DNA from 4 places in the Paenibacillus sp. FSL R7-0048 genome. Region 2 is predicted to be linked to each of the others. Evidence: riboswitches for the same ligand, from Rfam matches in the RefSeq annotation. Region 2 holds a riboswitch; each other region holds the start of a gene.
The links. Region 2 has a riboswitch for cyclic di-AMP ahead of NSQ91_RS02750 (hypothetical protein). Riboswitches for the same ligand answer to the same signal wherever they lie in the genome.
Positions count from the first base shown of each region.

Region 1 (6,073 bases), 580 kb from region 2:
TGAAATGAACCATGAGGATTGGACCTGCCGAATTATTTTGGAGGACACGGAGATAACCGAAATATTGCGTGATGTGGAGGAAGATTTTCCTCGTAAAGTAGCCTCAGTTATCTCTAAGACATATGAGCATGAAATTGTTGTCAATTTGGTTTCCAGTCCGCTGGATGCTGATCGTATGGATTATTTGCTGCGTGATGCCTACTATACAGGTGTAAACTATGGAACCATCGATATTGATCGGATTTTGAGAATGCTTCGTCCTTATAATGGGCGGATTGTAGTAAAAGAATCAGGTATGCATGCCATTGAAGATTATTTAATGTCGCGTTATCAAATGTACTGGCAGGTATATTTTCATCCGGTGACGCGCAGCTCTGAAATTATTTTGCGTCAAATCTTCCGTAGAGCTAAAGAATTGTTCCAAGAGGAGTACAAATTTCGCTTTATGATCGCTCCGCTAGAAGATCTCTTTCGAGGAGAAGTAACAGTGAAACAATATTTAATGCTTGATGAGGCACTGGTACAGACTGCTTTTATGCAATGGACACTTGAAGAAGATGAGTTATTAAGCGACTTGTGTACCCGTTTTATTCATCGTAAACTGTATAAATATGTAGAGATCGAGAATTTGGATACAGATATGATTACGGAAATCCGCAGCAGTTTTGCGGGAGCGGGACTTAACCCAGAATATGACTTAGAGATTGATTATCCGACAGATTTGCCTTATGATGTGTTCCGTCCAGGAGCAGCCTTCGACAATAATCAAATTTTACTGCTTGATCGCAATGAGCAATTGCGGGAAATTTCAGAGGTATCGGATATTGTGCGCTCAATAAGCGGAATTCATCGTGGCAGATATCACCTATATTTCCCACAGGATAAGCTGAAAAAAGCCCTTACACGGTTGCCCTTTTCTGTAGCAGAGATTTTTGCAAAATAATACAAATATTTATGGAACTATTGATAAAAACAACAAGGAGTGAGCTTTAAAATGTATCTGTTCGACACACATACACATTTAGATGCGCCTCAATTCGACGAGGATCGCGAGGAAGTTATAGCTCGTGCAGTAGAGGCCGGAGTTAGCAAGATGATCAATATTGGATTTAATCGGGAAACGATCCCTTCAACGATGAAGCTGGCTGAATCTTATGATTATATTTATGCAGCGGTGGGCTGGCATCCACAGGATGCGATTGATATGAAAGAGGGGGACCTCGATTGGATCGCCTCTCTTTGCAGCCATGAGAAAGTGGTGGCCATCGGAGAGATTGGGTTGGATTATTATTGGGATACCTCTCCCAAGGATGTGCAGCAGGAGGTCTTCCGCAAACAAATTGGACTAGCCCGTGAACTAAAAATGCCAATCTGTATACATGACCGTGATGCCCATGAAGATGTCGTACGGATTTTACGGGAGGAAAAAGCAAATGAAATTGGTGGCGTAATGCATTCTTTCTCAGGCAGCTGGGAAACCGCAAAAATGTGTCTAGATCTAGGATTTCATTTGTCATTTGGAGGACCGATCACGTTCAAAAATGCCAGAGTGCCTAAAGAGGTGCTTGCACAGACGCCATTGGACAGATTATTGATCGAAACAGACGCTCCATATTTGACTCCACACCCCTTCCGAGGCAAGCGAAATGAGAGTGCTCATGTGAAGTTAGTAGCAGAGGCTGCGGCTGAAATTAAAGGGTTAACATGGGAAGAATTGGCTAAAATTACGTATGCGAACGCACTGGAACGATTTGGGATTGTCTGAAAACAGGAGTAAAACGGGTGAAAAATAGAGAATGGCCGATATATTAAACTTTTTTAATATAAAAACGGCTGATTATTACAATATTTTAACCATATATTTGCGTAAACGTGGTTGAATCGTCCTTTACAACATGCATCAAAACAGGATATCATCTTTTCAGTGATGTGAGCTGTTGTTATTGTGACAGCCATTGATTCATGGATCGTCTCGCTGAGTCTCCGTATGGAGAACGGGGGAACCAATATTGAACTGCCGCATGCCTGTATCTTGAATACGACTAGGAATTGCCGCAGAACAATATTTGATTTCTTCACGTGGTCTTTGGGGTGAATTTAAGGGCAACCGCCGTGAGCGGGTGACCTGAAATAGGGCGTCTCTCTTTCGTCCGAACCCGACAGCTAACCCCGTAAGCGCAAGTAAGAGAGGCAACCTCGTGCACAAACATTCCCGCGTATTCTGACATCGGAGAAGCCACGAAAGAGTCCTCAAGAGAACTCTTTTTAGGCTTCTTTATTTTTGAATAAACTGAATGTTGCCCGCATACTGTTATATAACAGGTGTAGGAGTAGCTGTGCCGAGCAGGCGATCCATGAGCAGGAGACGCTAAGTTAATACGTGCGTATCCTGTGACAATCTCAAATAGTTTCGTCAAAGAAATTCAGTCCTCATGATATACAAATTGACGACGAGGCTATGTAAGGAGGATGGAGAGAATGGGCTTATTCCAACCAGAGGTATCCCATGATTCGCAGTCATCCAGCAGGTCTTTCGCATTACGGTGGGAGCAAGTAAATACTCGCGTACTTTTACTTGCAGGTGTGATTTCAATCGCAATCGCGCTGTTAATTCTGCTGTACGTACACGGTCAAAGTAATAAACAATTAGTTTTAGTAATAGACGGGCAAACACAGACACTTGAAACGCGAGAAGCACTTCTTGGTGATGTGTTGGAGAAAGAGCAAATTTCGCTGCAGCCGCATGATGAATTATCTTTAGGTCTGAGTGATGAAATAAAAGACGGTGACCGTGTCGTTATCAATCGTGCGCAGAAATTTAGCCTTACTGCGGACGGAGCAACAAAAACGTTATATACGACCGAAGACACTATCGGTCAAGCGATTGACAAACTGGGTATCAACCTAGAAGGCTATGATAAGATTTTTCCTTCGTTAGACACCACCATCTCTGCTGACATGGAGATTAAGATCGTTCGTATCAACAAGCAAACGGTACAGCGAACAACTAACTTACCTTTCCGTGTTATTAAGACAGCAGATCCCTCCCTTACTGTGGGAACAGTTAGAGTGGCACAGGCAGGCAAACCAGGCGTCATGGTTCAGCATATTGAAAAGATCTATCAAGACGGAGAACTGGCCTCTATGCGCATGATCGGCAAGGAAGTACAAACGGTAACAAAAGATAAGATCATTGCCGTTGGTACTAAAGCACTTCCTAAGCCTACTGTAGTTGCTAAAGCTACAACAACTTCCAAATCAAGCACTACCTCCAAAACGACTAAAGTTAGCGCTAAGACTAAGAACGTCACAAGCAAGGCTGGCGTAGACTTTGAGTACAAGAAGATGATTAAGAACGTCTCCATGACAGCTTATTCGTCAGAAGAGCCAGGGATAGGTACTAAAACTGCCTCCGGAACACGCGTAACGGAAGGTCGTACAATTGCAGTAGATCCGAATGTAATTCCTATTGGCTGGTGGGTTTATATCGATGGGCTTGGATTCCGCCGTGCAGAGGATACTGGCGGTGCCATTAAAGGCAATAAAGTGGATGTCTATTATGATTCCCTGAGCCATGCTCGTAATTTCGGCCGTAAATCACGTACCGTTTATGTGATTGGACCTGTGAAACCAGAGCTTAACTAGAACTGAAGCTTTTGCAAAAAATCCTTTGATAAGCTATAGTGATGATAACCGTTAAGGAACGCTGGATGATCATTTCGTTGATCGCAGAGCAACCGCTCATCACTTATACATTCTTTAACCAAAAGAAGAGGAGCGAATCCTCTTCTTTTTGCTTTTTTTGGAAGGAGTCAAGAAATATGATTAAGGAATTAATCGTCGTTGAAGGCAAAAGCGATACCGTAGCCATTAAGCGTGCTGTAGAAGCGGATACCATTGAGACAGGCGGCTCTGCTGTAAACCGGACTGTAATTGCTAAGATCGCGCTTGCTATGGAACGTAGAGGGGTTATTATTCTTACGGACCCGGACCATGCTGGGGAGCGAATTCGTAAAATCGTTTCAGCGAAGGTGCCGGGCTGCAAGCATGCTTTTATTCCAGAGAAGGACGCAACTCGAAAAGGGGATATCGGTGTAGAGAATGCATCGCCAGAGGCGATTCGTCATGCGCTGCGTAATGTACATACCTCTTTTGAAGGAGCACCTGCTTTGATTGGTATTGATGATCTTATGGCCGCTGGAATGCTTGTACACCCTCGGGCTGCTGAAAGACGTATGGCACTTGGTAATTTGCTTGGAATCGGATATTGTAACGGCAAACAGCTGTACAAGCGGCTGGCGATGTTTGGGATTACGCGGGAGGAATTTGCCGGGGCTCTCGCCCAAATTGATCAGGGAGGCATTACTTCATGAGTGGTAGAGAGGAAATTTCGACTCCAAAACGGACCAAAGAGATTATTCAACGTTATGGATTCAAGTTCAAGAAAAGCCTGGGACAGAATTTTTTGATTGATCAAAATATTTTGGACAAGATTGTAGACGCTGCTGGACTAGATAGCGATTCTGGGGCGCTGGAGATCGGGCCGGGAATTGGAGCGCTGACGGAGCGTCTGGCACTAACAGCGGGTGCTGTAACTGCCGTAGAGATTGACCGTAGACTGATTCCAATATTAAAAGACGTACTTTCCCCCTATCCCCATGTTAAGGTTCGTAACGATGATGTCCTCAATGTGAACTTGCAGGAAATGTTCAAGGAAGATTTCACCACTGTGAACAAGGTCAGTGTGGTTGCTAACCTGCCTTATTATGTGACTACTCCGATTCTGATGAAGCTGCTCGAAGAGAAGCTTCCCCTTGATAACATCGTTGTAATGATTCAGAAGGAGGTTGCGGAGCGTATGGCTGCATCTCCAGGTGGAAAGGAATACGGAAGTCTTAGCATTGCCGTGCAGTACTACAGCGAGCCTGAGCTCGTCTGTATCGTGCCACGTACGGTATTCATCCCTCAACCTAATGTGGAGTCTGCTGTTATCCGTCTGAAGGTTAGAGAGCATCCTCCGGTAAAGGTGGAGAGTGAGAAGCATTTCTTTGAAGTGGTTCACGCTTCTTTCACACAGCGCCGCAAGACGATTGCTAACAATCTGAAGGCTCGTTACTTCCCTGAACAAGGACGTGAGCAGCTGGAGGCTTTACTCGCAGAAGCGGGTATTGAACCGACCCGTCGCGGAGAAACACTCAGTCTTGAAGAATACGCCCGCTTAAGCGGTGTTTTGCTAGCCGCTGGAATTGAATAAGCAATAGGAAACGGTTGTTGTCTTAAGGACGACAACCGTTTCTCGTAGAAATATAAGGATGTTATTCTGGTGGAGCATTATACATTCTTATATTTTAAAAATATGTTGAGTTATGAACCAACTGAGGCCTTTGCCCATACGATGGGGTAGAGGTGGTGGTTGTAATGAATTTAGGAGACTTGGTCGTTCGCAAATCTTATGGCGGTGATTTAACATTTCGTGTAGATAATATTGTGCAGGATAGAGCCGTCATTAAAGGCACAGATTTCCGCCTGTTGGCGGATTCTCCTCTGGATGACCTGGTTCAAGTGCCTCCTACCCGAATAACGGAACGGGGACAGCAAGCACAGATCAAAGCGAAGGAATCACTGACACAGCTGCGGAAGGACCGTCAGGAGCAAAGTCAGCGGAGCGGGGGAACCCTAACAGAGGGGACATGGGCTCCACCGTCCAAGGAAGCTCCTTATTTTGAAGTGCCAGGTAAAGTACTGCATCTGGATGGCGATCCGGCATATTTGAATAAGAGCCTTAGCTTATACGAGCAGCTGCGGATTCCCGCTGAAGGGCATCATGTTCATGAATCTGCAATGGCTGATACGTTATACCGGCTGTTGCCCCGTGTACGCCCAGATATTGTAGTGATCACTGGTCATGATGGGGTACTGAAGCAACAGCATACTTACGATCTGTATAGTCTGAATAGCTATAAAAATTCGCAAAACTTTATAGCTGCTATTAGGGTAGCTAGGGAGTATGAGCGGAATTTTGATGCGTTGACTATTGTTGCCGGTGCTTGTCAATCTCATTTCGAGGCCTTAC
Region 1 covers NZ_JBBORF010000001.1:40,105-46,177, forward strand. Annotated here, with positions in the region: gene NSQ91_RS00180 (HD domain-containing protein) at 1-943, shown strand, start outside; gene NSQ91_RS00185 (TatD family hydrolase) at 995-1,765, shown strand; cyclic di-AMP (ydaO/yuaA leader) riboswitch at 1,964-2,193, shown strand; gene NSQ91_RS00190 (3D domain-containing protein) at 2,479-3,645, shown strand; gene rnmV (ribonuclease M5) at 3,822-4,373, shown strand; gene rsmA (16S rRNA (adenine(1518)-N(6)/adenine(1519)-N(6))-dimethyltransferase RsmA) at 4,370-5,254, shown strand; gene yabG (sporulation peptidase YabG) at 5,419-6,073, shown strand, end outside.
Region 1: another riboswitch for cyclic di-AMP. It lies ahead of NSQ91_RS00190 (3D domain-containing protein); the one in region 2 lies ahead of NSQ91_RS02750 (hypothetical protein).

Region 2 (6,073 bases):
GATAATGAACGGATGCACAAGGATAGCAATCGCAATTAGCTTCATCTCCTTGGCTTCTATCTTTCGCCCGAGAAACTCTGGTGTTCTGCCAACCATTAGTCCACATAAGAAGACACCCATGATGGCATACATCAGCATATTGATTAGTCCGACACCTTTTCCCCCGAAGACGTTGTTGAGCATCATTAGGGCCAGAGGGGTAATGCCACCCAGCGGTGTCAGCGTATCATGCATATTGTTAACACTACCTGTCGTAGCTGCCGTTGTTACCGAAGTGAACAACGAAGATTGCGGGATACCAAAACGTACCTCTTTACCTTCCATGCTGCCTTGCGAAGACTCGATCCCCAGCGTATTGATAGCTGGATTGCCTTTGGTTTCCGCATAATAATTCAATCCCAGCAGTAGTACGAACAAGGTCATCATTGCTGTGAAAATCACCCAGCCCTGACGTTTGTTCTTAGCGAACAATCCGTACATATATGGCAAAGAGGCTGGCAGCATCCACATAGAGAGAATCTCCAGAACGTTCGTAAGTGGATTAGGGTTCTCAAAAGGATGTGCTGAATTGGCTCCGAAGAAGCCGCCACCATTCGTACCTAAGTGTTTAATTGATTCCAAAGAAGCGACTGGACCGATAGCGATTTGTTGCGTCTGCCCTTCAAGTGTAGTGACCTCAAGCGATGGCTTGAGCGTTTGTGGCACATGCAATCCTACCAGCACCAATGAAACTAACAGAGCTAATGGAATGAATACACGAATATGTGCTTTTACGAAGTCCTCGAAAAAGTTCCCGACTGATTTCTGTCCTGTAATCCCTCTGACAAAAGCAACCGCAACAGAAAATCCGCTCGCTGCAGACGTGAACATCATCATCGTGATGACTGCCATTTGTGAAAAATACGATAGTCCCGTCTCCCCGCTATAATGCTGCAGGTTCGTATTGGTCATAAAGCTGATCACCGTATTGAATGAAAGCGTCTGTTCCATATCGGCAATTCCATTCGGGTTCAGCGGCAATCCCCGCTGTAATCTTAGAAAAATATAACTGAAAGCAACCAGTACGATATTAGTTAGAACAAAGCTGAGTGCATACTTCTTCCAGGACATTCCGTCCCGTTTTTTCAGGCCGATCAGCTTATAAATACCTTTCTCTGTGCCTGCAAACCAGCGATCCGTACGATTCGGTTCGTTAGAAAATACATGATATAAATACGTTCCCATCGGCTTGACCAGCAAGATGAGAATTACAATTACGACGACTATTTGCAAAATGCCCATGAATGCCCCTCCTTAAAATTTCTCAGGATGAATCAACGCGTAAACCAGATATATAAACAACAGTAGGGTAACAGCGATTACTAGAATCACAGCTTATCCCTCCCCGTATCCTCAACTACACCTGCGCACCAGCGCATAAAGCCATAAAATAACCCGTAAATTACAGCTAACGAAGCCACCATATACAGATCCATCATATCTTCCGCACTCCTTCCATTATCCTTGATGAGGTGATCTATCGATTAGAAAATCAGCATCACCACTATGGGAATAGATTACATAGCTCGCACCAAGTCTTTTATAGACCAATCTAGGATTTATTGAACTTGTAATCACAAAAATCGGCTGTGTCGTCCAGGTACGGCACATCTGAATATAGCGGCAGCAAAGCGGAAAGCTGCTCTCAAACAGATATACCCTGCCTACCGGGAACGATGGGCGAAACCAAGTGCTCTGATGGCGGGTATCCACTAGAATAACATGCTCAATCCCGAGCTCCTCAAGTAAAGCTTTCTCAGCCACATTGTTGGTTAATCCCGCCATCTTAATACCCCTGAACTTCAGAAGTTTAATGAAATGTTCTCCCGCCTTTGTAGGCGCACATACAAGCACATATTCATTCTGATCCGTCATCTTTTTTCTCCTCCTGCTCATTTACAACAAGGAGGCAACGAAAATCTCCGAAAGGATGTTGACCTATCGTCATTTTCGGGCACAACCTAAAGCTCGGTTGTGTCACGTCATTAGACGCTGCCTTACAAATACCGCTAATGATGAATTTAGCGACCTCTTAGGGGAGGCCTCCATAAATGCTTTGCTTCTAAGAGCACAGCAAAAAGCCACAAAGGATCTCCTCTGTGGCTCGCTAGCGGTCACATTGCACTCATCCTCTCTCCATACGCTTACGAGGTTAGCTGTCGGATTCGGGCGGTGAGAGTCGCCCTACCTGTATAGATGCGAGCTCACTCGCACCCTCTACAGGATTCACCCCATAATCGGCTTCCGACTCTCACATCGGCTGCCGATTGTTGGTTCCCCCGCTTTCCTTACCGGAAATTAAGCGGATCAAATATTCGATTGTCGTTGAAACAGGAGTAATCATACTCTTATGCACGAAGACTTGTAAAACCTGAATGATGCCAAAATAATGCAAATTAAAAACTATTTTCCCATTAGATAGCGCTTACTTGATATCTAATCTCTCTATATCTCTTGTTTACTCGAGTTTGGAGCGTTTAATCGCTATCTATAACCCATGTGATTTTATTCACCTTTTTAGAGCGAAAATACTGCAAATTCCCATTATAGGTAGAAACGCAAGAAGCTGAGGCTGAGCGAGAAAGAGGCGCGATAACACGCCATAAATACCTATTTACCTCGTTTTTCAGTCGTAGTCGGCAGGATATGGTTAAAATTGCTCTAAAAGAACATTTTCCGTTTTTTACAGAAAATCTTGAAAAGAGTATGATTCGGGTTGAATCTAATTCATAAAAAACAATCAACGCTGAGTTCCTGCATTCGCAGGGAACGGGGGAACCATCAGGCCACCTGGCCTACTTGGGGTGAATCCAAAGGAGACTGCATAAGTCTCAATAGGTAGGGCGACTCTCACCGTCCGAATCCGACAGCTAACCTCGTAAGCGTAAAGAGAGAGACCCTTGATCCGCCACGCTTTGGCCCAGGTATATCTGCCTGTAATCCAAAACCGCAGCAGAGGTCCTCCTCTTGCTGCGGTTTTTGCGTTACCTGAGCTTATTAGGTGATAGCACGCTGGATGGGGTGAATGTTTTGAAGCACTATTATTTAGGGATACATCAAGGGCTGCTTGAGCCGATAAGTCTAAATTACGTTTGTTTCGGGGCCTTGTGGTTCGAAGAACATAATCACAGGTACATTGTAGGCTATGCATTTGGCCAGAACCAGATCCAAGCCCTTCGCCAGTTCAGCACACCTTCTTCTTGTAAAGACTGTTTAGACTCTAAGATTGTATATGAGATATATAAAAAAATTCGAGAACAACAGCAGCAGCAGGATTGGTCATCACACCAAAAGCTCCCGTGGTTTACAGCCTTCAAGGAGCCTTGGAAAGATGTAAGCGCCGGTTGGTATGTCTTGAGATCCCGCAGCACCTTTCCCTTACATCTATCTGTTATACGAAAAGAGAAGTTCCGACTATGGCTAGAGCATACCGCAGTCTGTGAGAATAAAATGGAGATGCTCGCTTGTGTAGAAAAGGCTAGTGTCACTCATCATGTTGACTTAAAGCTTTTGGAAATCTAAGGAGGAACCCTACTATGGACCAGCGCAGACTATCCCGCATTGAAGTATTTGTATTGGATGAACCCGAGCCTATTCACTATGGAATGGAAGGGGCTGAAGGCTGCCGTTATGGTATTCTGAAGCTCACCTGTAAGGGAGGCTGCAGTTGGGGGGCTTGTCTGATTTCTGCCAACACCAAAAATTTCGATCTCATTAAATGGAGTTCTTTTTTACGGGCTATCTGTCATTGCCGTCTTGAGGAAGCGCTGGATAAGGTCCGCCGCGAAGGTTCAGATTGGGAGCAGGTTAAGCTTGAGCTAGTTCAGGGTGCTTTGCAGGATTTAAAGGCCAAGCTCCAGGGTAAATCCTTGGCAGGGCATATTCAGCAAGGGCGTCTGTACAGTGTTGCAGCAGGGGGGAGCAATTCCAGAAGTGAACGGCTCTACTACAAGCCTTCAAAAGCTTTATCCACTGCCTCCCAGCAGAAACACAGTTGCCCGGAACCAGACACCGCCGATCTTATCAATAAATCCATCTCTTACTTTTCTATATTATAGATTCAAGCAAATCTCTCATTCTGAAAGGATCGTGTTCACCATGCCTGACCCCTTACCTCCCGAGTCCACCTACAGTACTAAATTTGCAGAGTATGTCCAAAAGTATACTAATGAAGTCTACGTACTTAGTTCCATGTTGTTAGAACAATCTAATGAGGCAGACAAGATTACTATCCGCACCTTCACAGAGCTTCATAAAATATATCGTCAGGATGATTTCGATCCTCAGTTATTCTCTATCCACGCTTACCGCACTTGTATTCACCAGTGTGCTGATTCTTTTGCCCGGCGCTCCCTTCTATCGGCTAAGGCATTACCTTGGGAGGAACAGCTTGTGAAGGTCATGTGGTACGGTCTAAAGCTGCCTCTTTCTCAAATAAGCATTATTCTGCAAAAAAGTGTTCCCGCACTGAAAACACAGCTTAGAGCTGTACGGGAGCAGATGACCACCCAAACGGATATACTAACGAGCGCAAATCTTTCTATAATTTAGTCACTGACTAGAATTCAGACAATCTTTAAGCGCATGAAGCATCTAACGGACTCAGGAGCCTTTAATTGAAGCTTTTCCACAAATATGGCCGGCGTTCGGACTCCAGAGTCACTAATTGTTTATAGAGCACCAAATATACGCCTACTTCCACTCAATAGCATCACTGGAGTCCGCACCCCCTTCAAAAGACCTTGAAATCGCCAAATAACGCCTTCTGAGTCCGAAAGTAAAAATCTCGAGCGATGAGCGTCTCGGATCGTCTTAAAGCAAGCCCTAATCATCTTCCACCAAGGCTTACGGACCCAGATGACGTTACTTACACGTTTATCGCCTTTTGAGCATAGTATCGGACTCCAGTGCAACTATTTGGTTAAAAGAGCTACTAATTCACCATTTTTCATGCCAATAGCGACTATAGTGTCCGATATCTTGCTAAATCTCGATGATTGTTGCATTTAAGTGCTGCTGGGTCCGTTAGCTATATCAGCTCGTATACAAAGAGATTGCCAACTCAAAAACGGGGATATCCCAACAACCATAAATGGTTGTTAGGATACCCCCGAAAATTCAGTTCCTACTATTACACTTTACTCTTACGCGCCTTACCGTACATCCACAATCCTGCCAACATCCCCACTATAGCAACACCAGTCAATACGCCTTGAACGAAATCCATAAAAGTGGAGCCATCCGGAAGCATTCTACTAACCGTAGCCAGCGATACCGAACTCATTAAAAGCATAATGGTATATTGTTCGCTTGTAGACATCATTAGCACTCCTTAAAAGTTATATGAGGTCTTCTTAGATCTTGTAAGCTTTCATTGCTTTTCTGATTTCTTTAATACTTGGGCGTTTGCCGTACATCAGTACGCCGGTACGATAGATCTTGGCTGCCAGCCATCCGAAGATGAAGGTAGTCACAAGCAGGATCAGCAGCGATACAATGACTTGCCAGATCGCCACCTCGCCGACACCAATTCGGAGCAGCATCGTCAATGGTGAGGTGAAAGGCACATAACTCGCTATCTTAACCACTAGAGTATCTGCATTGGAGATACTGAACAGTGGAACATAGAACGCTACGAAGCCTAACATCATGATTGGCATTACCGCCTGACCGAGATCCTCCGTACGGCTGACAATCGAACCTACAGCCGCATACATCAAGGCATAGAGGAAGTAACCTAATACGTACAAGACAAATCCATAGAGCAGCAAGTTAATATTGAGCTGGCCTAAATCGAGATCAAAATCAGCCAATACAGTCGCATTATGCGGGAGCGTCAAATTGACGACGATCGCTGCGACAAAGATCCCAATTTGCAATATTCCTACTAGGAAAACACCGATAACTTTACCGAACATTTGCGCTAAAGGTGAGGCACTTGTAATCAGAATCTCCATAATCCGCGAGCTTTTCTCAGAAGTTATCTCTGCGGCAATCATGTTGCCTGTCATCATAATGGACATAAAGAACAACA
Region 2 covers NZ_JBBORF010000001.1:620,428-626,500, reverse strand. Annotated here, with positions in the region: gene kdpA (potassium-transporting ATPase subunit KdpA) at 1-1,281, opposite strand, end outside; gene kdpF (K(+)-transporting ATPase subunit F) at 1,294-1,371, opposite strand; gene NSQ91_RS02750 (hypothetical protein) at 1,498-1,914, opposite strand; cyclic di-AMP (ydaO/yuaA leader) riboswitch at 2,165-2,354, opposite strand; cyclic di-AMP (ydaO/yuaA leader) riboswitch at 2,774-2,938, shown strand; gene NSQ91_RS02745 (hypothetical protein) at 3,007-3,561, shown strand; gene NSQ91_RS02740 (hypothetical protein) at 3,576-4,097, shown strand; gene NSQ91_RS02735 (hypothetical protein) at 4,138-4,590, shown strand; gene NSQ91_RS02730 (hypothetical protein) at 5,171-5,362, opposite strand; gene NSQ91_RS02725 (ABC transporter permease) at 5,394-6,073, opposite strand, start outside.

Region 3 (6,073 bases), 510 kb from region 2:
TTTTATTTATTATGCTTACCCCATTCTCTTAACTCTCAATTACTGCTATAATAGTTATTAGAAACCAAAATATAATGATGTAAATGAGGGACATGGGATGAAGGATACAGGCATGATCCGGAGTTTAGACAGTCTTGGGAGAATTGTGGTTCCCGCAGAAATCCGTATGACGCGTAATATCGACATTGGTGATCCTATCGAATTTTTTGTTTTAGACGAAAAAATCATCGTCCTTAGGAAGTACACCTCGACAGAGTGTACATTTTGCAGAAGCCACGACCATGTCACCTACTATAAAGAGCAGTTTATTTGTAGCAGCTGTCTAAAAGAAATTGTCGATCCTGAACGCATGTCTCAATTGCCAGAGTCACGTGAGGATTTTGTTGTTGAGGCACCTGAGCACAACACCAGCATCCGAAAGTCGAAGACAGAGGAAATGTGCCAACGTCTGGAACAAGCTATTGAAGATCATCCCTATGCCAACCAAAAAGAACTTGCAGAAATCCTCGGGATTAGCCAAGCCAGAGTGAGTCAGCTCAAACGCAAGCTTAGCAGCACAAGCAAATCATAAATTAAAAAAGCTTCGACGCTCCTATTTCCGGAGGTCGAAGCTTTTTCTATATCGGATAACCCTTCTGGAGGCTCCTATACTATTCAGTCAGTGCAGCTTTAAGCTCATCTGAGGATGCATTCCACCATGCTTCATTATGAGAGATCAGAAGGGATTTGAGCGCCGACTTCTCAATGGCTCCAAGCCCTGCCACATCGATCTTGCGTTTAAGAGCTGCATCCAGCTTATTGACATGCTCGGCAAGAATTTTCCATCCGCGGCGCGCTTCTGTATCAATCCACATTTCACAGGCTGTGATTCCACCATAAAATTGAGCTTCCAATGTACGGTCTACCGCTACCCATACCACCCAAACCTGTCTTCCATTCGGTACATCTTCACGATTCATGGAAAATTTAATTCCTTTTTCCACCTTGCTCTTGGCATGCATGGCACCGATATCAATAACCGCCACATCACCATCAATAATGACAGGTGAAACGTTGTTGAGATCTATAGAGCCTGCTCCAAAGCCTTTATGTTTACTTTTAGCGTTCACAATATTTAAGGCAATCTGTTTCTTGCCCTCCGGTTGTATGTTGTCCACGAGTGCACACCCTTCCTCTTACGAATAATTTAATTTTAGCTAATAATGCGGCGATTGCAAACATATACATCCCGTAGATGCTTGTCACGGGAGGAATCACACTATGAAGTCACTGTCATTAAAGTACATCATCTTTGCGACCCTGGCCATCCTCGCGCTGCTGGGAGGAGGAATATGGGCCTTTTCAGGGGATAGCTCAACAGCTTCTGTTACTAGCTTTGCTTCAAAAGAGGCCAAGTCCTCCAGCGGCACAGCGCCTGCAGCCGTACCACAGCAGGTATTGCCTGAGAGCGCCCCCGTCCCGGCAGAGGAGGCTTTAAGCCAGCGGGTAGTCGAGTATCACATTGATGTCCAGCTTGTTCCTGACACAGAAACCTTAAAAGCTTCTGAGACAGTAACCTGGACACACCCCGGAGTAAAGCCAGTAAGTGATTTATATTTTCACATGTATCCAAATGCATTTGCCTCATCAGATACCACCTTTATGAAGGAATCCGGGGGGACGCTCAGAGGCGACAGCATGCCTGAGAACGGCTTCGGAAATATGACGCTGACCGATCTGCGCACGACAGAGGGAACTTCGCTAATGCAAAGAGTGCAATATGTCCAACCTGATGACGGCAATATCAACGATAAGACGCTTCTAAAGGTACATCTTCCTCAGCCTGTTAATGGCGGGGAAAGTGTAACACTTAAGCTTCAGTATGAAGTCCAGCTGCCCAAAATCTTTGCTCGCATGGGTGCTTCAGGTAACTTCGTTATGGCTGGGCAATGGTTCCCTAAGCTTAGTGTATACGAGCCTAAGGGCACACGCGGAGTTAAAGAAGAAGGCTGGGACCTGCATCAGTATCACGGGACCTCTGAGTTTTACAGTGATTTTGGCATCTTTAATGTAACGATTGCCGTTCCTTCCAACTATACGGTGGCTGCGACCGGATTTCCTGTAAAAAATGCCAAGCTCAAACAAGATCAAAAAATATATCAGTTCTACGCCGATGATGTCCACGACTTCGCTTGGGCTGCATCCCCTGATTTTACAGTAGCAGAGGAAGCTTTCTCTACGCCGGAAGTGCCTGGAGTACGAATTAAGGTGTATCTCGACCCACTGCACAAAGACTTACAAGAGCGTTACCTTCAAGCTGCCAAGGCTGCCCTGACCTACTTCAGCAAATGGTATGGCCCTTATCCCTACTCTACGCTGTCTATTATCGTCCCACCTAAGGAGGGAAACGGCGCGGGAGGAATGGAATATCCTACCCTTATTACAGCCTTTGGGGCCGCGGATTCTTCTCCAGATACCTCACTTGAAAGAACCGTCATTCATGAGATCGGCCATCAATACTTCTACGGTATGGTAGCCAGCAATGAATTCGAGGAGGCCTGGCTGGATGAAAGCTTTACTTCCTATGCCGAAGACAGACTTATGGAACAAGAATACGGTATCAAGTCTAATTTGCCTTTACAGGCCAGCCTGGTGACTATACCTGAGCCGTTAAATCTGGAAACGTGGAAATATGCAGGGGCTGATTCCTATAGCCGAAATGTTTATATCCGCGGCAAGCTTGTACTTAAAGATATCGAACGCCAGGTAGGTACCAAAGCAATGAACAACATCATGTCCTCCTACGCTCGTAAGTTCCGTTTCCAGCATCCCGCTACGTCAGATTTTCAGAAAGTCGTTGAGAAGGTAACCAAAAAATCATGGCAGGCCTATTTCGATGACTATATTTATGGTGATGGTGCGCCTGACTTCTCAGTAGATACGATTACTTTTAAAAAAAATAACAGCGGCGATGCTCAAAGCTACGAATCATTAGTGAAGATTTCAAATAAAGGGAGCCATTACGATGATGTTCCCGTGAAATTCACATTCGCCGACAGCTCTTCGGTGCAGCGGGTCTGGAACGGTGAAGGAGCAGAGACTACGTTTCAATTGTTAAGCGATAAGCCTCTTCTCTCTGCTGAGATTGACCCTGAGCATTCCATCTTATTGGAGAGCAAACATTTAAACAACTTTAGGCTGGCGGAAATAGAGCACAAGACGCTCTCTCGCTGGACGTTAAGTGTAACTAAACTACTTGAAACCGTGCTCGGAACTCTTGTCTGGTGAGGTGAATGATTGTGAGAACATCGATAACCCGCGGCTGGCAAAGCATGAAGGAGCAATTTTATATTTTAATTCTGCTCTTCATCTACCGACTGCTCTGGGGCTACTTTATGTATGGTTTCATCCGATCTGCTATTATTCCAATTCTACTGCGCTATCCAGATAAAGACGCCGGCGGCAGCGGTATGGGCAGACTGTTGTATTATATCGAGGGACAGTTCAGCTTGAATACTGACCCTGCGATACGCACTTGGTTATGGATGCTTCTAGGACTTGTTGTCTTGCGACTTCTGCTTTCTCCTTTCATAAGGGCAGGATTGCTGCATGAGCTCCACCAGGAGCGAAGGGGCGAGCGCGGACTGTTCTTTTTCCCTGGCATGAAGATCTATGGACTACCTGTCTTAGTCTTTAGCCTAATCGAATGGGTTCTGACCCTGCTGCCGCTTTACTGGCTTGCTCCAAAAATGTACGGGCTGTTCTTATCCTCTTTGTTTAACTACACTTTGTTACTTCATTTAGTACCATACGTATTGGCATGGCTTATATATATTTTTATCGTGCGCCTGTTTCTTCTATATATGCAGTTTGGTTACACCGGCGGTACAGGAATGTTCTCCTCACTGTTCATCTGCTTGCGGTCACTGATTCCTGCTATAGGTGTTTCCATTGTACTTGGTGCGGGAGGCTTGCTCTTACTGCTAGTGTGCGGACTGACGGGTCTGTTCTGTCCCGGCCTGCCGGCACTTATAATACGGCAAATCTCACCACTACCTTCTACGCTCTTAAAAATGTGGGGAATCTCTGCACAATATCATCTATGGTGTAGCAAAGCATTTCCACAATAAATTAACCTTATTTGACATAATAAAAAGGTCCCAATTCCTGTATTCAGGAGCTGGGACTTTTTCTCATTACGGATAACTTAAGAGTATTTGCAAAATCATAAAAGCTCTGTTACAATAAGTCCTGTGCTATTAGTAACAATTTTGTAATCAATTGAAACGATTCCTACATAACTAAATGTATTTATCGTAAGTGTAACTGTCGAAACGTCATTCTCTTGGTGCTTAACACGCCTAATTCCTTTGCACCGGGAAGTGGGGGAACCATATTTTGGGTGAATTGATCTCGCTTTACAGGGATCATAGGGAATCTTCTACCGAACCCTTAAGCTAACCTCGCAGGCCTTGGAAGGAGTACATCTTTTGAAAAGACATAATTTAAGAAAAAAATGCGTCGCTGCGGCGCTAGGACTTGTAATGGCATTATCTATTGGTGGAGGAAGCGCCTTTGCCGACTCTAAGATGGACACTGTAATCTCAAAGACTATTGGAGTTGCCTATAAAACCGGAGGTACAAGCACTGCCGGATTTGATTGCTCTGGATTTACAAAATATGTATTCAAGAATGTGGGTCTTACTTTACCTCGTACATCAAAAGCTCAATATAGCGTTGGAACTGCTGTATCCAAAAGCAATCTGCGTTCTGGTGACCTAGTGTTCTTTAACACACTTGGCAATGGAGTATCCCATGTCGGCATTTATGTTGGAAACGGAAAATTCGCACAATCGTCCTCTTCGCGTGGAGTGACCATCACTTCACTCAGTCAGGCCTACTGGGCCAATCGTTATGTTGGCGCTAAAAGAGTAATGAGTACTTCAGCTTATCAAGCTGTAGCCTTCGATTGAAACCTTCCTCACAACTATAACCTCATAATTACAACTATATGAACCTGAATCTGATTATTCCCGTAATCAAATTCGGGTTTTTCTTTTTTCCATAATATATTTTTACACTATTAGAGCCCAATTGAAACACGTTTATTTGATAAAAATTGCAATTATATTAAAAATTAGGTCATTATTAACGCTTACATATGCCTTTCTACCGTAAAAATGCCAATTTTTCTGCATTAATATGTTAAAAACGATTGCCAAGCGGCTTTCTGTTTGTTACAATTAGCGCAGTGAGATTTTAGTAACATTTTTGTAATCATTAAGTTGTTATTTACAAAGGTTTTGTCATGTATTGATTACAAGCTAATCCTAATCAACAGTATGAGCCGAGTTTCCTAACTATTAGGAAAACGGGGGAACCAACTTTGGGTGAATTGACCTCCATTATATAGAGGGGTCATAGGGGACCTTCAACCGAACCCTTAAGCTAACCTCGTAGGCATTTGGAAGGGGTATACACTTTTGAAGAAGAAGTTAGCAGCAGCAGTACTAAGCTTTTCCATCATCCTCACCATCGGAGCAGGAAGCGCTTTCGCAGATTCCAAAATGGATAAAGTGATTGACAAGGCCATCGGTACTAAATACGTATCCGGCGGTATATCCACTAACGGATTTGATTGCTCCGGATTTACAATGTATGTGTTTGATAAGATTGGCATTAACCTTCCACACCAATCAGGTTCCCAATATCAAATGGGCACAGCAATCTCCCGTGATGATATAAGAGCCGGAGATCTTGTATTCTTCAATACAAGTGGCAAAGGTGTCTCCCATGTCGGCATTTATGTCGGTGAAGGTAAGTTCGCACACGCTTCTACCTCACGCGGTGTTACGATTAGCTCTCTGAGTGATAGCTACTACGTGAAACGCTACGTTGGTGCTAAGCGCATTATGAGCACAGACGCTTACCAATCGGTTGCTGCTGAATCGGAAGACAATGATGATGTTCAATAAGTAACGTACATAGGCTCTTTTCCAAGGTAACTCTTGGAGGAGAGCTTGTTTTTTTGTCTTATTACTTATTTACCCCTCTCATAATTTGTAAAACATTCCTCTCATATAAAGTTTCTGAG
Region 3 covers NZ_JBBORF010000001.1:113,116-119,188, reverse strand. Annotated here, with positions in the region: gene NSQ91_RS00565 (AbrB/MazE/SpoVT family DNA-binding domain-containing protein) at 98-571, shown strand; gene NSQ91_RS00560 (YwhD family protein) at 651-1,157, opposite strand; gene NSQ91_RS00555 (M1 family metallopeptidase) at 1,261-3,267, shown strand; gene NSQ91_RS00550 (hypothetical protein) at 3,279-4,109, shown strand; cyclic di-AMP (ydaO/yuaA leader) riboswitch at 4,328-4,466, shown strand; gene NSQ91_RS00545 (C40 family peptidase) at 4,524-4,952, shown strand; cyclic di-AMP (ydaO/yuaA leader) riboswitch at 5,315-5,457, shown strand; gene NSQ91_RS00540 (C40 family peptidase) at 5,463-5,954, shown strand.
Region 3: another riboswitch for cyclic di-AMP. It lies ahead of NSQ91_RS00545 (C40 family peptidase); the one in region 2 lies ahead of NSQ91_RS02750 (hypothetical protein).

Region 4 (6,073 bases), 2.0 Mb from region 2:
CAGTATAAAACCGCTGAAGAGAACATGTGGAAGCAATTGAAATCCGCAGGCATGAAAGAGGGCGAAACGGCTGCGGTCTTCACTTATTATCCAGGAGACAGACTGTTTATAATGGCTGCAACCGGACTTTCCCAGGTACTCTATGGGGAGAATGGCTTCAAGGCAACTCCAGCTATTCAAACGATCCTTGATGAAGGTAAAGGGTTCCAGGAAGTATCCATGGAAGTCCTGAAAGAATATGCCGGAGACCGGATATTCCTCTTGACTCCAGTGGCAGAAGAAGCAAAACAATCCACAGAGAATCTATTAAAGAGCCCTATCTGGAAGAGCCTTCCTGCCGTCAAGAACGGATATGTCTATACACAAGACATCATGAAGACTTCAAGTGATGCGACAACAAGAGAATGGCTGCTTGGCGAAATTCCACAGCTATTGAATATGAATTAACCTTCTGTGATGAAGAGTTTAACACAAGGCTGATAAAAAACTGCAAGAAGCATGTCAACAGCTGTTGATATGCTTCTTTTTTTTATATACAATGAATTCATTGATAATCATTCTCACCAAATGAACGGAGGCTGAACCCATGCTGCATACATCATCGTCCTGCCCCCCACTCCACTCTCTGCTATTTCAGCTAAACGAGGCCGAACTGATGATTCAAGCTGCCGATTCAAGCTCTATAACGCGTACAACCCAGGACTATACCCTTCTCATATTTACTGGAGGGAACGGACAATTGAACCTCGATGATCAAAGCGTGATACTAAGTACGGATAAATGTTATCTACTATCTCCTGGAATCTCCTATAGTACGGACAACCAGGAGCTGACGTTGTATTATTACCTCATCACCTTTACAGCAATTTATACAACCGAGGATCCTAAACGATATTCTGGAGAGCTGCTTTCCGGCAGACGGGAGTTAATTGTGCACCCGTTCACCAAGGTAATCCGACTAGTCGAAGACCTGCTCATGAACAGGAATAACACCGATGATGTACAACAATTCAAGCGACAATTAAAATTCCAAGAATTGCTGCTGCTACTTTTTGAGCATAATTACCCTTCCAAACACCTGCCAAGTCCTACGGAATCCGTAGAAAAGACCATAACATTCATTCAGGAGCATTATACAGAGAGTATCACCGTGAAGCAGTTAGCTGAACTGGCGGGAATATCAATCTGGCAATATACACCGATCTTTCAGCAGCTTACGGGTAAAAAGCCGCTTGAATACCTGACGGATCTGCGCATTAATCATTCCAAACGATTCCTGCAGGAATCGACTGAACCACTGCGGGAAATCGCCAGACTGGTCGGCTTCTCGGACGAATACTATTTTAGCCGCCGCTTTCGGCAAAAAACCGGAGTTACACCCGGACAATATGCACATCAGAAAGGTCGTAAGCTTACCGTCAAGGATTGGACGGGTCATGAGGTGGAGATTCCAGAGCGAGCGAAACGTATTGTCTATCATGGCGAAACACTTGGCGACCTTCTCGCGTTAGGCGTAAAGCCTATCGGTGGAGATGAAGCGTTCGCCCGGAACAGCGTCTATAAACATCGGCTTAAGAAGCTCGCCAACGTCGGGTTTCCACTGGACCCGCAGTTGACCGCTTCCCTAAACCCAGATTTGATCATTTTGGCAAATAGTGATGAAAGAGCCTACAGAGCAGTTTCTGGTATCGCTCCGACACTCACCTTTGATTCATTTGCATCTCTCGACAAACGAATGCGGACACTAGGCAGTTGGCTAGGTAAACAGCGCGAAGCCGAAGCATGGCTGGAGTCATTCACAATCAAAAACGCTGCCATGTGGCAGCAGCTTTACACGACAACCCTCCAAGTTGGAGAAACCGCCTCTGCTTTGGTCTATGATCATGGAGATCATCTGTATGCTATGGGAATGTCCGGATTCTCCACTGCGCTTTATGCCCCATGTGGTTTACAACCGACCGAAGAGATCCAGGCCATATTGGACGAAGAGTTAGGGTTCGCCGAAGTTGATCCAACACGACTGCCTGCCTACGCCGGAGATCATATCTTCATGCTCATTCCGGAACGCAAAGACTCGCGAGCTGCGATGGAACGATTACTAGACAGTTCACTTTGGAACAATCTCCCAGCAGTACGTCAGGGACATGTTTATCTGCTCGACGGAAGCAAATGGAACTCTAGTGATGCGTTAACCCGGGAGAAGCTGCTAACGCTGTTGCCTAAACTACTCGGCGGAAGTAGCGCTAGCAATTGAAAGTGAATCTAGGATTCTCTTTTGACTTTTCAAAACTTGATAGGGTATACTTTATCTACGCTTAATTTCCAACTTTTACAGTTGAAAAGCGGGGGAACCAGTTAATTGGGGCGAATCATTGAGCATTAGAATGTAGGGTACCATCTTACCCGAGTCCGTCAGCTAACCTCGTCAGCAGTGGATGGGTCTGCTTTTCATGTTATTTACATAACCAGAGACCCTTGCTAAGGGTCTCTTTTTGTGCTTTTTTGGACCCTGCTGGCAGTAGATTGGCCTTTGACACTAAGGCTCCCTCATTTCTCACACTACGAGACAAAGGAGAGATGTACGTGCAAAAGGTAAAGTACTTCACGGATATTAACAAAATAGCTATGTTGTCTGAGCTGGAAAAAGAGAATCTGAAAGAAATTACGGACAAATTTGTTTTTCGTGTAAATGACTACTATCTGTCTTTGATTAACTGGGATGATCCAAATGATCCCATCCGTAAGCTGGTTATTCCTAACGAAGGTGAACTGCTGGAGTATGGGCGCTGGGACGCCTCCGATGAGGACACGAATTATGTGGTACCTGGTTGTCAGCACAAGTATAGAACAACTGCACTGCTGATTGTATCCGAGGTCTGCGGGGCTTATTGCCGCTACTGTTTCCGTAAGCGTCTGTTCCGAAATGACGTGAAAGAGGCGATGGCTGATGTCTCTCCGGGCTTGGAGTATATCGCAAATAATCCGGAGATTAACAACGTACTTCTTACGGGCGGGGACAGTTTAATTCTCTCCACACCGAAGCTAAGATCCATTATTGAAAATCTAAGAAGCATTGAGCATGTTAAGATCATTAGACTGGGTTCCAAAATTCCCGTATTTAATCCAATGCGGATCTCTGAAGACGAAGAACTGCTGGAGCTGATTCGTACTTACTCTACCGAAGACAAACGAATCTATGTTATGGCGCACATCAATCATCCTCGTGAAATCACACCTGAAGCCAAAAAAGCATTTAAAGCTCTCCACAACGCAGGGGCAATTGTCGTAAATCAGACCCCCATCCTCAAAGGCATCAACGATGATCCCGTTATTTTAGGGGAACTACTGGACCGGCTTTCATGGGCTGGCGTTACACCCTACTACTTCTTTGTGAACCGGCCCGTAGCCGGAAACCGGGATTTCGTATTACCGCTCGAGCAAGTCTATCAAATTGTAGAAGAAGCCAAAGCCAGAACCTCAGGACTTGGCAAAAGAGTACGCTTATCCATGAGCCACACCTCAGGAAAAATAGAAATTCTCGCCATTGATAACGGAAAAGCCTATCTCAAATACCATCAATCCAGAGATCAGGAATACGGAAAATTTATGATTCTAGATTGTCCAAAGGACGCCGAATGGTTCGATGACCTGCCTGGGAATGAGCAATATTGGACCCCACCTGTGAAAAAAAACGATGCTATTATTTCTGTTAATGATTTATCAGGCGAGCCTGCGGATTTAATCTGTAAATAGATTTAATCGACTCTGTCATAGAATATTTCTTCATCGCCAACAACAAAACTCCTCCCGCCCAAAATTTGCCCGAAAAATTCTATGATATAATCACGCTGTAACACGAAATGGACTAATGGGTGGGAATGCACACATGAAATTGGAACGATTGATTTCTATGATCTACAAGCTATTGAACCACGAAGTTTTATCTGCCTCCAAGCTGGCTGAAGAGTTTCAGGTTTCCCAGCGAACGATCTATAGAGATATCGATGTGATTTGTGCCGCTGGCATCCCGGTCGTATCGTATCAGGGAACTAAAGGTGGATATGGCATTATGGACGGATATAAAATGGATAAAAGCCTGCTCCGTTCGTATGATGTCACTTCTCTGATTACTGTACTGAACAGTCTTTCTTCCGTGTTTGAAGATGAGCATACGCAAGGAACCATTGAACGGCTGCAAACGATTGGAACGGAGCCACAGACCTCTAGTCTCGCGGTGGATCTTGAAACCCGGCGTACGGATCCTGACGCACTTCCTCTTTTACGTGCGGCTATAGCGGAACGAAATGTTGTCCGTTTTGATTACATCAGTGTAAAAAATGAACGTACAACCCGTGAAATGGAACCAGTAAAGCTTCATTTTAAATATAGCAACTGGTACATCTATGGTTATTGCCGGGCTCGGCAGGACTATAGGGAGTTCCGACTTTCCCGGATGCTGAATTTGTTCCTGACGCAGGATACCTTTCATTCGCAACATGAGGTACCCAAAGAGGCCGGCTGTTCAAACAGGGCAGATCAGGTGGAGGAAATAGTGATCCGGGTAGACCCTGAGGCTTTGGCAGAAGCTTTGGATCAGTTTCATCAAGTCGACAAGGAATTTCATTCCGATAAAAGCATGACGATGCGAATTCCTGTGTATAAGCCATTGGAAGCACGTTGGCTTTGGTCCATTCTGCTGAGTTTTGGCAGCGGCGCCGAAGTCCTCGAACCCCCTGCATTGCGAGGTATTTTAAAAGAGCAGCTTCAAAACACACTCAAACTTTATGAAGAAGTATGACAGTCTGATGTCATACTTCTTCTTTTATATTAACTACAGTAACAAAAAACAAATCCATGACCATTCAAAAGGAGAATGTACGAATGACAAATTATCCAGTAGAAATGTTTAAATACCACACATGGGCAAACCAAACTATCCTGGGGGGAATCAAGGAACTCCCGCCTTCTGTGCTAAGTCAAGAAGTGAACAGCTCATTTCCCACCATCGCTCATGCCCTTAGCCATATCTATGCGGTTGATACGATGTGGTATCTTGTATTAACAGGCACTGCCATGCCAGAGGCTTTTCAACAAAGTATCCCGCTAAATTTGAGCATTCTAGATTCTGTGGATGAATACGTAAATATCTTTGCCCATCTATCAGAACAATACAAAGCATGGTTACACAACCAATCCGATTTGGAGCAAACCATTCTGCTTGACAATCCATTCGCCGGAATCCGCCAAACACGCCTATCAGAAATTGTGTTGCAAGTCGCCAATCACGGGACTTATCATAGAGGCAATGTATCTACTATGTTACGGCAGTTAGGCCATGCTTCCACCATGAATGACTATGCTCTTTTTTGGTATCAGGTTCCTGCAAAAGCAATTTAATCTCGGATGGGCAAGACGCTCCACTCCATACCTAGAAAGGAAATTGTATTTTAATTATGGAGATTAAAAATCTAATTACAGTAAAAACGAGAGAAGATTTAAGAGTTTGGCTGCAGGAGAATTGTAAGACTGAACAATCTTGTTGGGTACTCGTTAGTATGACGCCAAACCCAGAAACGTTGCTATATTTGGACGTAGTTGAGGAATGTTTGTGTTTTGGATGGATCGATGGAGTGAAAAAGAAAATTTCGGAAACGGAGCTGGCGCAAAGACTCTCTCCCCGAAGCAAAAGAAGCTCTTGGACTGAATTGAATAAAGAGCGTGTCCGCCGCCTCGAAAAGCTGGGGTTAATGAGTGCTGAAGGAAAACGGGTACTTCCTGATATGAACCCTGATTCTTTTATAGTAGATAAGATTATAGAGCAAAGGCTAAAAGAGGACAGTCAAGTATATGAGAATTTCCGGGCCTTTCCCCCCCTTTATAAAAGAGTTCGGATCGACACGATCCAAAGCAATAAACATCAGCCAGATTTATTTAAGAGTAAATTAGACAAATTCATTGCAAACACTAAAGAAAATAAAATGTACGGGCAATGGCATGATAATGGACGTCTGCTAGATTATTAAGCTGCGCTAGATGCATGATCTCCTGCTGAGGCTTTCGGACTCCAATGACG
Region 4 covers NZ_JBBORF010000001.1:2,633,834-2,639,906, reverse strand. Annotated here, with positions in the region: gene NSQ91_RS11460 (ABC transporter substrate-binding protein) at 1-447, shown strand, start outside; gene NSQ91_RS11455 (AraC family transcriptional regulator) at 587-2,254, shown strand; cyclic di-AMP (ydaO/yuaA leader) riboswitch at 2,303-2,446, shown strand; gene NSQ91_RS11450 (KamA family radical SAM protein) at 2,578-3,753, shown strand; gene NSQ91_RS11445 (helix-turn-helix transcriptional regulator) at 3,887-4,798, shown strand; gene NSQ91_RS11440 (DinB family protein) at 4,882-5,397, shown strand; gene NSQ91_RS11435 (YdeI/OmpD-associated family protein) at 5,454-6,023, shown strand.
Region 4: another riboswitch for cyclic di-AMP. It lies ahead of NSQ91_RS11450 (KamA family radical SAM protein); the one in region 2 lies ahead of NSQ91_RS02750 (hypothetical protein).